Regions from separate parts of the Bacillus sp. JJ1127 genome, predicted to be linked through region 2. Evidence: riboswitches for the same ligand, from Rfam matches in the RefSeq annotation. Region 2 holds a riboswitch; the other holds the start of a gene.
The links. Region 2 has a riboswitch for FMN ahead of ribD (bifunctional diaminohydroxyphosphoribosylaminopyrimidine deaminase/5-amino-6-(5-phosphoribosylamino)uracil reductase RibD). Riboswitches for the same ligand answer to the same signal wherever they lie in the genome.
Positions count from the first base shown of each region.

Region 1: linked by a shared signal. The riboswitch ahead of V7183_RS11265 (ECF transporter S component) and the one ahead of ribD (bifunctional diaminohydroxyphosphoribosylaminopyrimidine deaminase/5-amino-6-(5-phosphoribosylamino)uracil reductase RibD) in region 2 are both predicted to bind FMN.

Region 1 is NZ_JBALQK010000100.1:27,584-32,984, reverse strand. Features, by position in the region: gene V7183_RS11285 (ATP-binding protein) at 1-1,132, shown strand, start outside; gene V7183_RS11280 (cob(I)yrinic acid a,c-diamide adenosyltransferase) at 1,368-1,949, shown strand; gene V7183_RS11275 (peptidoglycan DD-metalloendopeptidase family protein) at 2,034-2,648, shown strand; gene V7183_RS11270 (hypothetical protein) at 2,678-3,361, opposite strand; FMN riboswitch at 3,616-3,753, shown strand; gene V7183_RS11265 (ECF transporter S component) at 3,917-4,495, shown strand; gene V7183_RS11260 (ferredoxin) at 4,614-4,862, opposite strand; gene V7183_RS11255 (helix-turn-helix domain-containing protein) at 5,170-5,401, shown strand, end outside.
Region 2 is NZ_JBALQK010000009.1:7,270-12,670, forward strand. Features, by position in the region: gene V7183_RS01565 (hypothetical protein) at 1-302, shown strand, start outside; gene ribH (6,7-dimethyl-8-ribityllumazine synthase) at 444-905, opposite strand; gene V7183_RS01575 (bifunctional 3,4-dihydroxy-2-butanone-4-phosphate synthase/GTP cyclohydrolase II) at 938-2,131, opposite strand; gene ribE (riboflavin synthase) at 2,144-2,788, opposite strand; gene ribD (bifunctional diaminohydroxyphosphoribosylaminopyrimidine deaminase/5-amino-6-(5-phosphoribosylamino)uracil reductase RibD) at 2,770-3,882, opposite strand; FMN riboswitch at 4,189-4,333, opposite strand; partial or broken gene V7183_RS01590 (CDGSH iron-sulfur domain-containing protein) at 4,526-4,767, opposite strand; gene V7183_RS01595 (DUF2552 family protein) at 4,871-5,116, shown strand; gene V7183_RS01600 (alpha/beta hydrolase) at 5,133-5,401, opposite strand, start outside.

The DNA of each region.
Region 1 (5,401 bases), on a different contig from region 2:
AAAATTTGATACGAAAGCACCTATGGTTTCGCAGGATGAGATTGGGGAGCTAGCAACGGCGTTAAATCAGATGGGAAAACAATTGAAGTTTAACATGAACGCACTGCAACAAGAAAAAGAACAGTTGTCTAGTATTTTAAGTAGTATGGCAGACGGTGTTGTTACTTTAAATCAAGAGTGTGAAGTTGTTGTTATTAATCCACCAGCAGAACACTTTTTACAAGTTTGGCAAGAGGAAAAGGAATTAGAGTTAAGAAGGAATTTACCACCTGAGCTTGTTGAATTATTCCATCTTGTAGTAGAAAGCGAACAACAGCAAGTTATTGAGATTAATCTTCAAAAGGGTAACTATGTTGTGCTGATGACACCTCTTTATAATCAAACAAAAATTCGTGGTGCTGTGGCAGTTCTTCGAGATATGACAGAAGAACGCCGTCTTGAGAAAATGCGTAAAGACTTCATTGCCAATGTATCACATGAACTGCGTACACCAATGGTTATGCTTCAAGGGTATAGTGAAGCAATTTTAGATGACATTGTTCAAACAAAAGAAGAAATAAATGAATTTGTACAAATCATTTATGACGAGTCTGTTCGTCTAGGACGTCTTGTAAATGAACTGTTAGATTTAGCTCGCATGGAAAGTGGTCATGTGGAATTGCATATATCAGAAGTGGATATTCATCCATTTGTCGAGAAAATTGGTCGTAAATTCCAAGGGATTGCAAAGGATAAAGAAGTGCAGTTGACAGTGGATTTTCGCCATCCAATCGAACAACATCCGTTTGATCCGGATCGTATGGAACAAGTACTGACAAATTTAATTGATAATGCAATCCGCCATACAAGTGCAGGTGGGCGTGTTACGCTCGCAATTGATACGAAAAATAATGGACTTGTATTTGAAGTGCAAGATTCAGGGGCCGGTATTCCTGAGGAAGATATTCCATTTCTGTTTGATCGCTTCTATAAAGCTGATAAAGCAAGAACACGCGGGAAAACAGGTGGTACTGGTCTAGGCCTTGCAATTGCAAAAAATATTGTGCAAGGTCATGATGGGAAAATTTCTGTATCAAGTGTTGTTGGCGAAGGAACGACATTCTCTGTATATTTACCAGATCAAGTGCTTTAAACCTTCATGTCAATTATAGATCGTTGTACATGATTAACAGATACAAAAGTTCTACTGTTTTTTATTCTTGTTGAGTTATAATAGTTTCTCAATTGAATAAAGAGTAGTAGGACTTTTTGTTTTTTCTCCCGGTTCTGAGGAGAGTTGTTTTTGATTGAATCAAGTGAAATTTAGGCGATTTAGATATAATAATGAGTGAATCGATAGAAACGAAAAAGAGAGGTGTGAGAATAAGTTGAAATTATATACAAAAACCGGAGATAAAGGACAAACGAGTGTAATTGGAAGGCGGGTTGATAAGGATCATATTCGTGTTGAAGCATACGGTACGATTGATGAGGTGAATTCTCATATTGGATATGCGATGACTATGCTGCAGAACGGGCAATTTAAAGACATTTATAGTGAACTTGAAAATATTCAGCATGAATTGTTTGATTGTGGCGGAGATTTAGCGATTGTAGAGAAAAAGATACCTTATAAAGTAAAAGAAGAGATGGTTATATATTTAGAAGAACGAATTGATCATTACATAGAGGAAGCTCCTCCGTTAGAACGTTTTATTTTACCTGGAGGGAGCGGGGCGTCTACAGTGATTCATATTGCTCGTACAGTAACAAGAAGAGCTGAGCGGAACATTGTATCATTAGGGAAACAAGAAGAAATGAATGAAATGGTCTTGCGATATATGAATCGATTATCCGATTATTTATTTGCAATTGCTAGGGTGATTAATACACGTCTACAAATAAAAGATGTTGAATATAATCGAAGTGCAATCGTGTTTCGTGATAAAGAAGAGAAGAAAGTGGAATGAGCCACTTTCTTTTTTTGTATACTTTTTTTCGTATTATACCACAATAGAGAAAGTATGACGGTTATTAGAAAACGGAGGATATATATGAAAGCTTTAAAAGTTAGCGTAATGATGCTGGGATTGTTATTTATATCTCAATTACATGTTTACGCTGAGGACAAACAGTGGACATGGCCTGTTGATGGAAGAATTAGTGATTATTTTGGAACAAGGCATGGAAAACACTATGGAATTGATATAGCAGCCCCAATTGGAACACCAGTTGCGGCTATTCAAGGTGGTGTGGTAACGAAATCTTATTTTTCAAATAGTTATGGACATGTTGTTTTTATTAAGCATGGAGAATATGAAGCTGTTTATGCTCACCTAAATAAGAGATATGTAACTCAAGGGACTCGTATTGCAAGAGGAGAATTGATTGGTGAAGTAGGAAATACAGGTGAATCACGAGGGGCGCATCTACACTTGGAAGTCCATCATGGACGTTGGACAATTGAGAAAAGAAATGCAATGAATCCTTTGCTTGTCTTGAATGAGGAAAAACACCAAGTAGTTTCATCATCACTATATGTCGTGCAAAAGGGAGATACGTTGGCTCGGATTGCACGTAAGTTTGGGACGACAGTTGATGCGATAAAAGCAAAAAATGAGTTGAGGAAAGACCAAATTTATCCAAATCAAAAATTGTATATTAATTAAAACAAGAGCTAGTCGAACTAGCTCTTGTTTTACCAAAAAATAAAGACACATATAAATCCAGAAATAGCTAAATAGCTATAATAGTAAAAGACTTTTGCTCTCGTTTTTTCTTTCGTTCGAAATAATACAATGGTTGGTTCGATTAAGCCGATCGTGAAACATAATAGGCCAAGGAGCATACAACCGATAGAAAAAGAATACAAGGCAACTTGTACTTGAAATGGAAGGAACCATTTTAATGAAAATGCGATAAGTGCGGTATAACAAATGCTGCCAATGTATTTGTTTAATGTTGTATTAGAACGAAAACCTGGAAGCTTTTTAAAAAAGGACCGGGAAACAACCTCAGTTTGTAGAGATGTGTGTTCCTCTATTATTTTTTGAGCTTCTTTTCCTTTATGAAAAAGAGATAGAATCCAGTTGCGTTTCCCTTGGAAAACGAATTGTGAGGTTGTTAAATAGTGATCGACCTTCACTTTTTCCCAACTTTTCCATGTGTGACGCTCACATAACTTCAGTTTACTTTCTGTTTGCTTATCATACTGATAAATGCTTATGCCTTCTTTATCAAAAGTAGCATAGTATGTTTCGCTTGAAAATGTGCCTAAATCAATTGGACAGTAGAAAAGTAATTCTTTTTTTAAATAAAAGTATTCTTTTCGTAAGTTTTTTTTCATCGTTTCTCGAATAGAGTGTCTTTTCTCTTTCTTCATGACATTTCCTCCATATTAAGAAAATGCTCTTATCTTAACAATTCAACATCTTATCACTTTTCTGTATGAATGACTAGGGAATTGAGTAGGAAAAAGCCGAATGATAAAAAATATGGGTTGTATTGTAAAATAGTTGGACGAAATTTTTTGTTGAGAATAAGGGGGGGTAATTAACTTACTTTTAATAAGCTACAATCTTTTTTGTTCACAACTGTATTATATTGGTGTATAATAGGAGAGAAAATAGAATATCGGTCTATCTTCGGGGCAGGGTGAAAATCCCGACCGGCGGTGATGAATAATTATTTTTCGTTCTAAGCCCGCGAGCCGTTAAGGCAGGATTTGGTGTGATTCCAAAGCCGACAGTATAGTCTGGATGGGAGAAGATGGAGGTTCAAGCGTTCAAAAAAGATAAGTGTTTGAACGTCTATTTGATGTGCCTAGAAATTCTCCCTTTGTGTAAAGCACAAAGGGTTTTTTCATGATATGAAAAAATAGGCATAGCAGAACCTTTCCACTTTCCATGAGATGATCGATGGAAAAGGAGAGAGAAGGATGAAACAAAAAAACAGTGTAGTACAAATGGTGAGTGTAGCGATGCTAAGTAGTATTGCGTACCTGCTTATGATGTTGGATTTCCCATTTCCAGGGCTTCCACCGTTCTTAAAAATTGACTTTAGTGATGTACCAGCTTTAATTGCAGCGATTATTTTTAGCCCGGTTGCAGGGGTGGTTGTAGAAGCGATAAAAAATATTCTTCACTATGGGATTCAAGGTAGCTTAACGGGAGTTCCTGTTGGAGAAATAGCAAATTTTATTGCAGGGTGTCTATTTATTGGTCCAGCAGCTTTCCTATTTCGGAAGCATCGCACAGTCAAAAGTTTAACAACAGGGTTGATGTTAGGGACAATTACTATGGCAGTCATTATGAGTGTACTAAATTACTTCATCATTTTACCGGCTTACACTTGGTTTTTAAATTCACCAGCTATGTCTAGCGGTGCTATGCGACAAACAATTGTAACAGCGATATTGCCATTTAATCTAATTAAAGGAATTGTTGTAACGGTCGTATTTGTAGCACTGTTTTCACGCTTAAAAGTATGGGTATTTGCAAAAATGAAAAACGCATAGAAATTTTGGCCATCAGAGGTAAAGATACTGCTGATGACCTTTTAAATGGTAAGCTAGATAAATAACAAAAAATCCCCCTCATAAAGATGAGGGGGGTTTTTTGAAGTTAATAAAAAGACTATTCGAATTTTAAAGCGTCACCGTCAAATGATTCGTCAGCAACTTTAATTGAGTCAGTTGGACAACCTTCAAATGCATCCATCATGTCATCAATTAATACGTCTGGAATTTCAACGATACCTTGGTTATCATCTAATGTTACAAATGCAATACCTTCATCATCATAGTCATAAATGTCTGGTGCAGCAGCTCCGCAAGCTCCGCATGCGATACAAGTATCTTTATCAACGATTGTATATTTTGCCATCTTTTTTCCCTCCTGATCATATGTATGTGAAAATATTCGCTATACAAATTATAACCTTATTGTAAAACGGTTTTTTAAACTTTTCAACATAAAATTATAATGATAATCCTTATCAATTAGAGTGTCAACTTATTTTTAATTTATTTCACAAGATTTTCGAAATGCCTAAATGCCAAGCAGTTTGATACAATAGTAAATATAAAGAGGAACTTTTATCAGTGAAGCATCCTAAGTAATGGGTAGCTTTCAACAATTCGGTGTTTGCAGTCAAGTAATGGACAAATCTTATTGAAAGGCGGAAGCGGTAATGCAGTTACAATATACTTTGTTATATTGTTTAAAACAATTGAATGGTGAAAGAACCGTTTCTTCCATTTACTATCTATTGAAAGGAAAACGTTCTTCACAAACATTACAAGATGGGAATATGTTTCAAATTTCTTTTCTTTTTGGAATATATAAAGCATTAACAAGGTACGATTATAATCAGGAAATTGCGTGTATTTTAAATGCAGAATGGATTGAAATTGTGCATGAAA
Region 2 (5,401 bases):
CTATTATGACTCTTCTTATTTTATTAAAAGCAATTAGTGCTGATCCAGTGAAAGCAGCAAAAAATCCTGAACAGAAAGAAATGCAACAAAGAATAGAACAACATTTTCGAACAAAAGCGGAACATTTTGGTATTGAGACTGAGGGAAAAGACTTAAAGGAAGTGCGGAAAGAAATTCATATTGTAGAGGAAGAAAAGAAGAGAGAAAATGTTTGGAAAATCGCCCAAAATCTTCGTATTAAAACAGAGGGTAAAACGATGGATGAATTGATAAAAGATGTGCGGAAAAAAGTGAAGAAATAACAATTTATGGGCAGTCATACCCCCACAATAACATTTAGTGAAAGTAAAGGCTAGGTGGGGGATGAACGACCCGTAAAGCTCGATTGATGAGGACTAATAATCGGTGAGAATGAAGAAATCGAGACTGATTAAAGTTTCACTTTAAGCCCATTGTTTTGATAAATGTGCCATTTCAATAGCGGCAACTGCAGATTCGTATCCTTTATTTCCTGCTTTTGTACCTGCACGTTCGATCGCTTGTTCAATTGTCTCAGTTGTTAATACACCAAAGATAACCGGAATTCCTGTTTGCAGTGATAGAGATGCAACACCTTTTGCTACTTCATTACAAACATAATCATAATGCGATGTAGCACCACGAATTACTGTACCAAGTGTAATGACTGCATCGTATTTGCCGCTATTTGCCATCTTTTTAGCGATTAATGGAATTTCAAATGCCCCTGGAACCCATGCGATATCAATGTCGTTTTCTTCTACACCATGGCGCTTTAATCCATCTAATGCACCGCCTAATAGTTTACTCGTAATAAATTCATTAAAACGTCCAACAACAACTCCGACTTTTAATCCTGTACCAACTAAATGACCTTCGAATACCATAATATATCTCTCCTTTAATTATAATGAATAGATTATAAGTTTAATAAGTGACCTAATTTTTTTACTTTTGTTTGTAAATATGTTTTGTTTTCTTCTTTTGTGGGCATTTGCAATGGTACGCGTTCAACAACTTCTAATTCATAACCTTGCAAGCCAGCAATTTTTCTTGGATTATTCGTTAATAGTCGCAGCTTTTGTAAACCTAGCTCCTTTAAAATTTGTGCACCAATGCCGTAATCGCGAAGATCTGCTGGAAAACCTAGCTTTTCATTTGCCTCCACAGTATCTAGTCCTTTTTCTTGTAACTTGTATGCACGGAGTTTATTAAGTAGCCCAATTCCGCGGCCTTCTTGCCTCATATAAAGAAGAACACCTTTTCCTTCACGCTCAATTTGAGCAAGAGCAGCATGAAGTTGTGGGCCACAATCGCAGCGGCATGAGCCGAAAACATCGCCAGTTAAGCATTCGGAATGAACGCGTACGAGAACGGGTTCATCTGTTGAAATCTCTCCTTTTACAAGAGCGATATGTTCTTTTTGATCTAATGAATTAGAGTAGCCGATTGCATGAAACGTACCGAAATCTGTTGGCAATGTAATTTCAACCTCTCTTGTTACGAGCGTTTCATGATGGCGGCGATAGGCGATTAAATCTTCAATGGTAATCATTTTAATATCAAATTGTTTTGCAACTTGGAACAGATCAGGAACACGCGCCATTGTACCGTCTTCATTTATGATTTCACAAATGACACCCGCCGGTTCTGCACCGCACAATTTCGCTAAATCAACAGCCGCTTCGGTATGTCCTGCGCGCCGAAGAACGCCACCATCTTTTGCAATTAACGGAAAGATATGCCCAGGACGATTAAAGTCGTTTCCTTTAGATGCTGGATTTAATAATTCGCGCACAGTTGCCGCACGTTCATGGGCACTAATGCCTGTTGTTGTAGAAATATGATCAATGCTTACTGTGAACGCAGTATGATGAGAATCTGTATTATGGGACACCATAGGCTCTAGTTGTAAGCGCTCTGCATATTGCTCCGTAATTGGTACACAGACGAGACCACGGCCATGTGTAATCATAAAATTAATTGTTTCTGGTGTAATGTACTCTGCTAAAGCAATAAAATCGCCTTCGTTTTCGCGGTTTTCATCATCACATACAATAACGACTTTTCCTTGTTTTAAATCTTCTAGTGCTTCTTCAATCCGATGAAACATTGTGTATCCCCCTTATAGAAATCCGTTTTCTTGTAAAAAACTTTCTGTAACTGAACTACCTCGCTTTGCTGGCTTTGAAATAAAATGCTCGATATATTTTCCAATCATGTCACATTCAATGTTCACAATATCTCCAGCTACCTTTTCACCAATAATAGATTCGCTTACTGTGTGCGGGATGAGTGAGATTGTAATGGAAGATTCATCTATATCAAATATTGTTAAACTTGTACCATCAACAGCCACAGATCCTTTTTGTAAACAATACCGAAGTAAATCATTTGGAATTCCAATTTTGTAATATATAGCATTGAAGTGCTGTTTTTTACTTACAATGGTACCGACTCCATCAATATGACCTGTGACAAAGTGCCCACCAAAGCGTCCGTTTGCAGCCATTGCTCGTTCTAAATTCACTTTAGAACGAGGCTTTAGCATACAAAGTGACGTTGATTTCATTGTTTCAGGCATGGCATCAACAGTAAAAGAAGATGCGGTAAAAGAAGTAACGGTTAAACAGATTCCGTTAACAGCGATACTATCACCTAATTTGACGTCGGATAAAATCGAATTTGCATGGATGGTTAGTTCCATTGCTTCTCCGCTTTGCTTTATATTCGAAATAGTTCCTAGCTCTTCTACAATCCCTGTAAACATGTAGGCACCTCACTTCGCTTACTTGCAATGATTTTTATATCATCGCCAATTTGTTTCATCTCTTGAATTTCTAAGGAAAGTGCATCTTGCAGTTTTATAAAACCAGTACCACCAAACCAAGTTGGTGCATCTTTTCCACCAATTAATTTTGGACTTATATAGGTCACGATTTCATTGAAGCATTTAGCTTCTAAAAAGCTTGCATGGACCGATTGTCCCCCCTCAATAAGGAGTGAAAGAATTTGCTTCTCTCCAAGAAGAGAAAGGAGGTCCCGTACTTCAATTTGACTCTTTTTCATCTGAAATACAGATACATTTTGAGATTCATAAGCATCTATTTTTTCTTTTCTTACATTTTTTCCAACAATGATCCATGTTGGCGCTAACCCATCAGTAATGACATGAGAGGACTGCGGAATTCGTAAGTGTGTATCTAAAATAATTCGAATCGGATTTTGTCCACCGTTTGGAAGCCTGGTTGTTAAATGTGGATTATCGGTTATCACAGTATTTACGCCAACAAGAATGGCATCGTGTGTATGACGGTATTGATGAACGTCCTTACGAGCTTTTTCACCTGTAATCCATTTACTTTCTCCAGTAACGGTCGCTATTTTTCCATCCAAACTCATTGCGGTCTTTATTGTTACAAATGGCTGTTTTGTTTTCATGTAGTGAAAAAAGTATCGGTTTAATGAGAGGGATTCCTCTTCAAGAACACCAGTCGTTACATGGATCCCTGCATCTTGTAACCGTTTTTTGCCACTACCTGAAACAAGTGGATTGGAATCGAGAGAAGCAATTACAACACGTTTTACTTGCTTCTCAATGAGCAACTCACAGCATGGCGGTGTTTTTCCAAAATGACTGCATGGCTCAAGGGTTACGTATACAGTAGCGCCATACGCCTGATCACCTGCCATTTGAAGGGCATGAACCTCTGCATGCTCTTCACCTGCACGGAGATGGGCACCCATTCCGACGATGTTTCCATCTTTTACAACAACAGCACCGACCATTGGATTTGGACTCGTTTGCCCCATAGTACTTTGTGCTAACTGTAGGGCAATCCTCATATATTCTTGGTCTGTCATTCGCTTCACCTCTCCTAAGAAAAAATCAAAAAACCCCAAGGATATTATTATCCTTGGGGTTTGGGAGACGTGATTTCTAGAAATATAGTTCGAATACGAAAGTATAGGAAAGAAACCTAACGATGCTTGATATTTTTGCATTAGAAAGAAGCCTAGCAAACTATCAATTTTTCATACGCTAGTCGTATCTTTTTATTTCAGCATAAAAACATAGGTATATGAAATAAAACATATACAGTAAAGAGAATCTTTAAAAATGTGTATGCCAAAATAAGAGTGTATTCGCTATATATAAGCACTAGAAAACATATCCTTCTCCCATCCAGACTATACTGTCGGCCCTAGAGTTTCACTAGATCCACCGTTTCCAAACTTGAAAACGGGTCACGGACTTAGAAGTGTGCACTTCATCACCGCCGGTTGGGAATTTCACCCGACCCCGAAGGATGCTGTTTGCTCACATTATAGCACAAAAAAGAAAAAAGGATAGCAAAAAATATTTGAATGTGAAGAATTGTATGAAAATGAAGGGCGGAAAAACCATTGATAGATGAGAGAAGGAAAACAATATTTAGTAGGAAATATTGTCCGCTACGGGACATATAAGAAGCATGTACAAATGAATGTACATGCTTCTTAATGGTTATTTTGTTTCTGGAGCGCGAACGATAGATTCAAATTTCCCTTTATGTGAAGCATCGCAATAAGGCATGTTTTTTGATAAACCGCAGCGACATAAAGAAAATGCAGGTTTTGCTGGGAATACATTCCCTTGTGAATCAACTAATTCCACATCCCCTGTAATGCGAAACGAGCCATTATCATTCACTTTAATTTGTACTTTTGCCAACTTTATCCCTCCTTCCAAACGCTTAAGTCTATCATATAATTGGAGGGGAAACTTGACAATAAAAAAACCTCTCTTTGTCTCAAGCAGAGGAGAGTGTTATAATAACGTTTATAATTGACTATAGTAAGGTGACGAAACATGGATAAACAATTACTTACACTACAAAATATCGCAAATGAGCGCACTTGGGCATCATTTTTGAATGATAACCATCCATACAGTTTACTTCATTGGTCGATTGCAGGTGTGGGACAAGAACAGAAAGATGTGTGGCTGCTTCAAGATGAGGTAACCTTTCAAACGACGGAGTTCCCAACGCTTGATGAGGCAGTGAAGTGGATTGCGGAAAATATGGAACAAGTTACAGATGTTTTAGCGCAGTAACATGAAAAAAACAGGCTTACGCAAGCCTGTTTTTTGTTTCTTTTACATATGTTCCTAAAAATTGATCGATTGCAGCTTCGTATTCTTGTTTGTTTTCATTATAAGAGCAAGCGTGTGCACCATGCTCTGCAATATAGAGTTGCTTATTGTTCTCTTTTGCTTCATAGAGTGCTTTTGTCATATCGCATAAAATGTAATCATCGTCTTTACTATGAATAAAGAGAACGGGATTGTTTATATTCTTTATACAATCAATTGGTGAAACTTCACGTATCGTATAGCCAT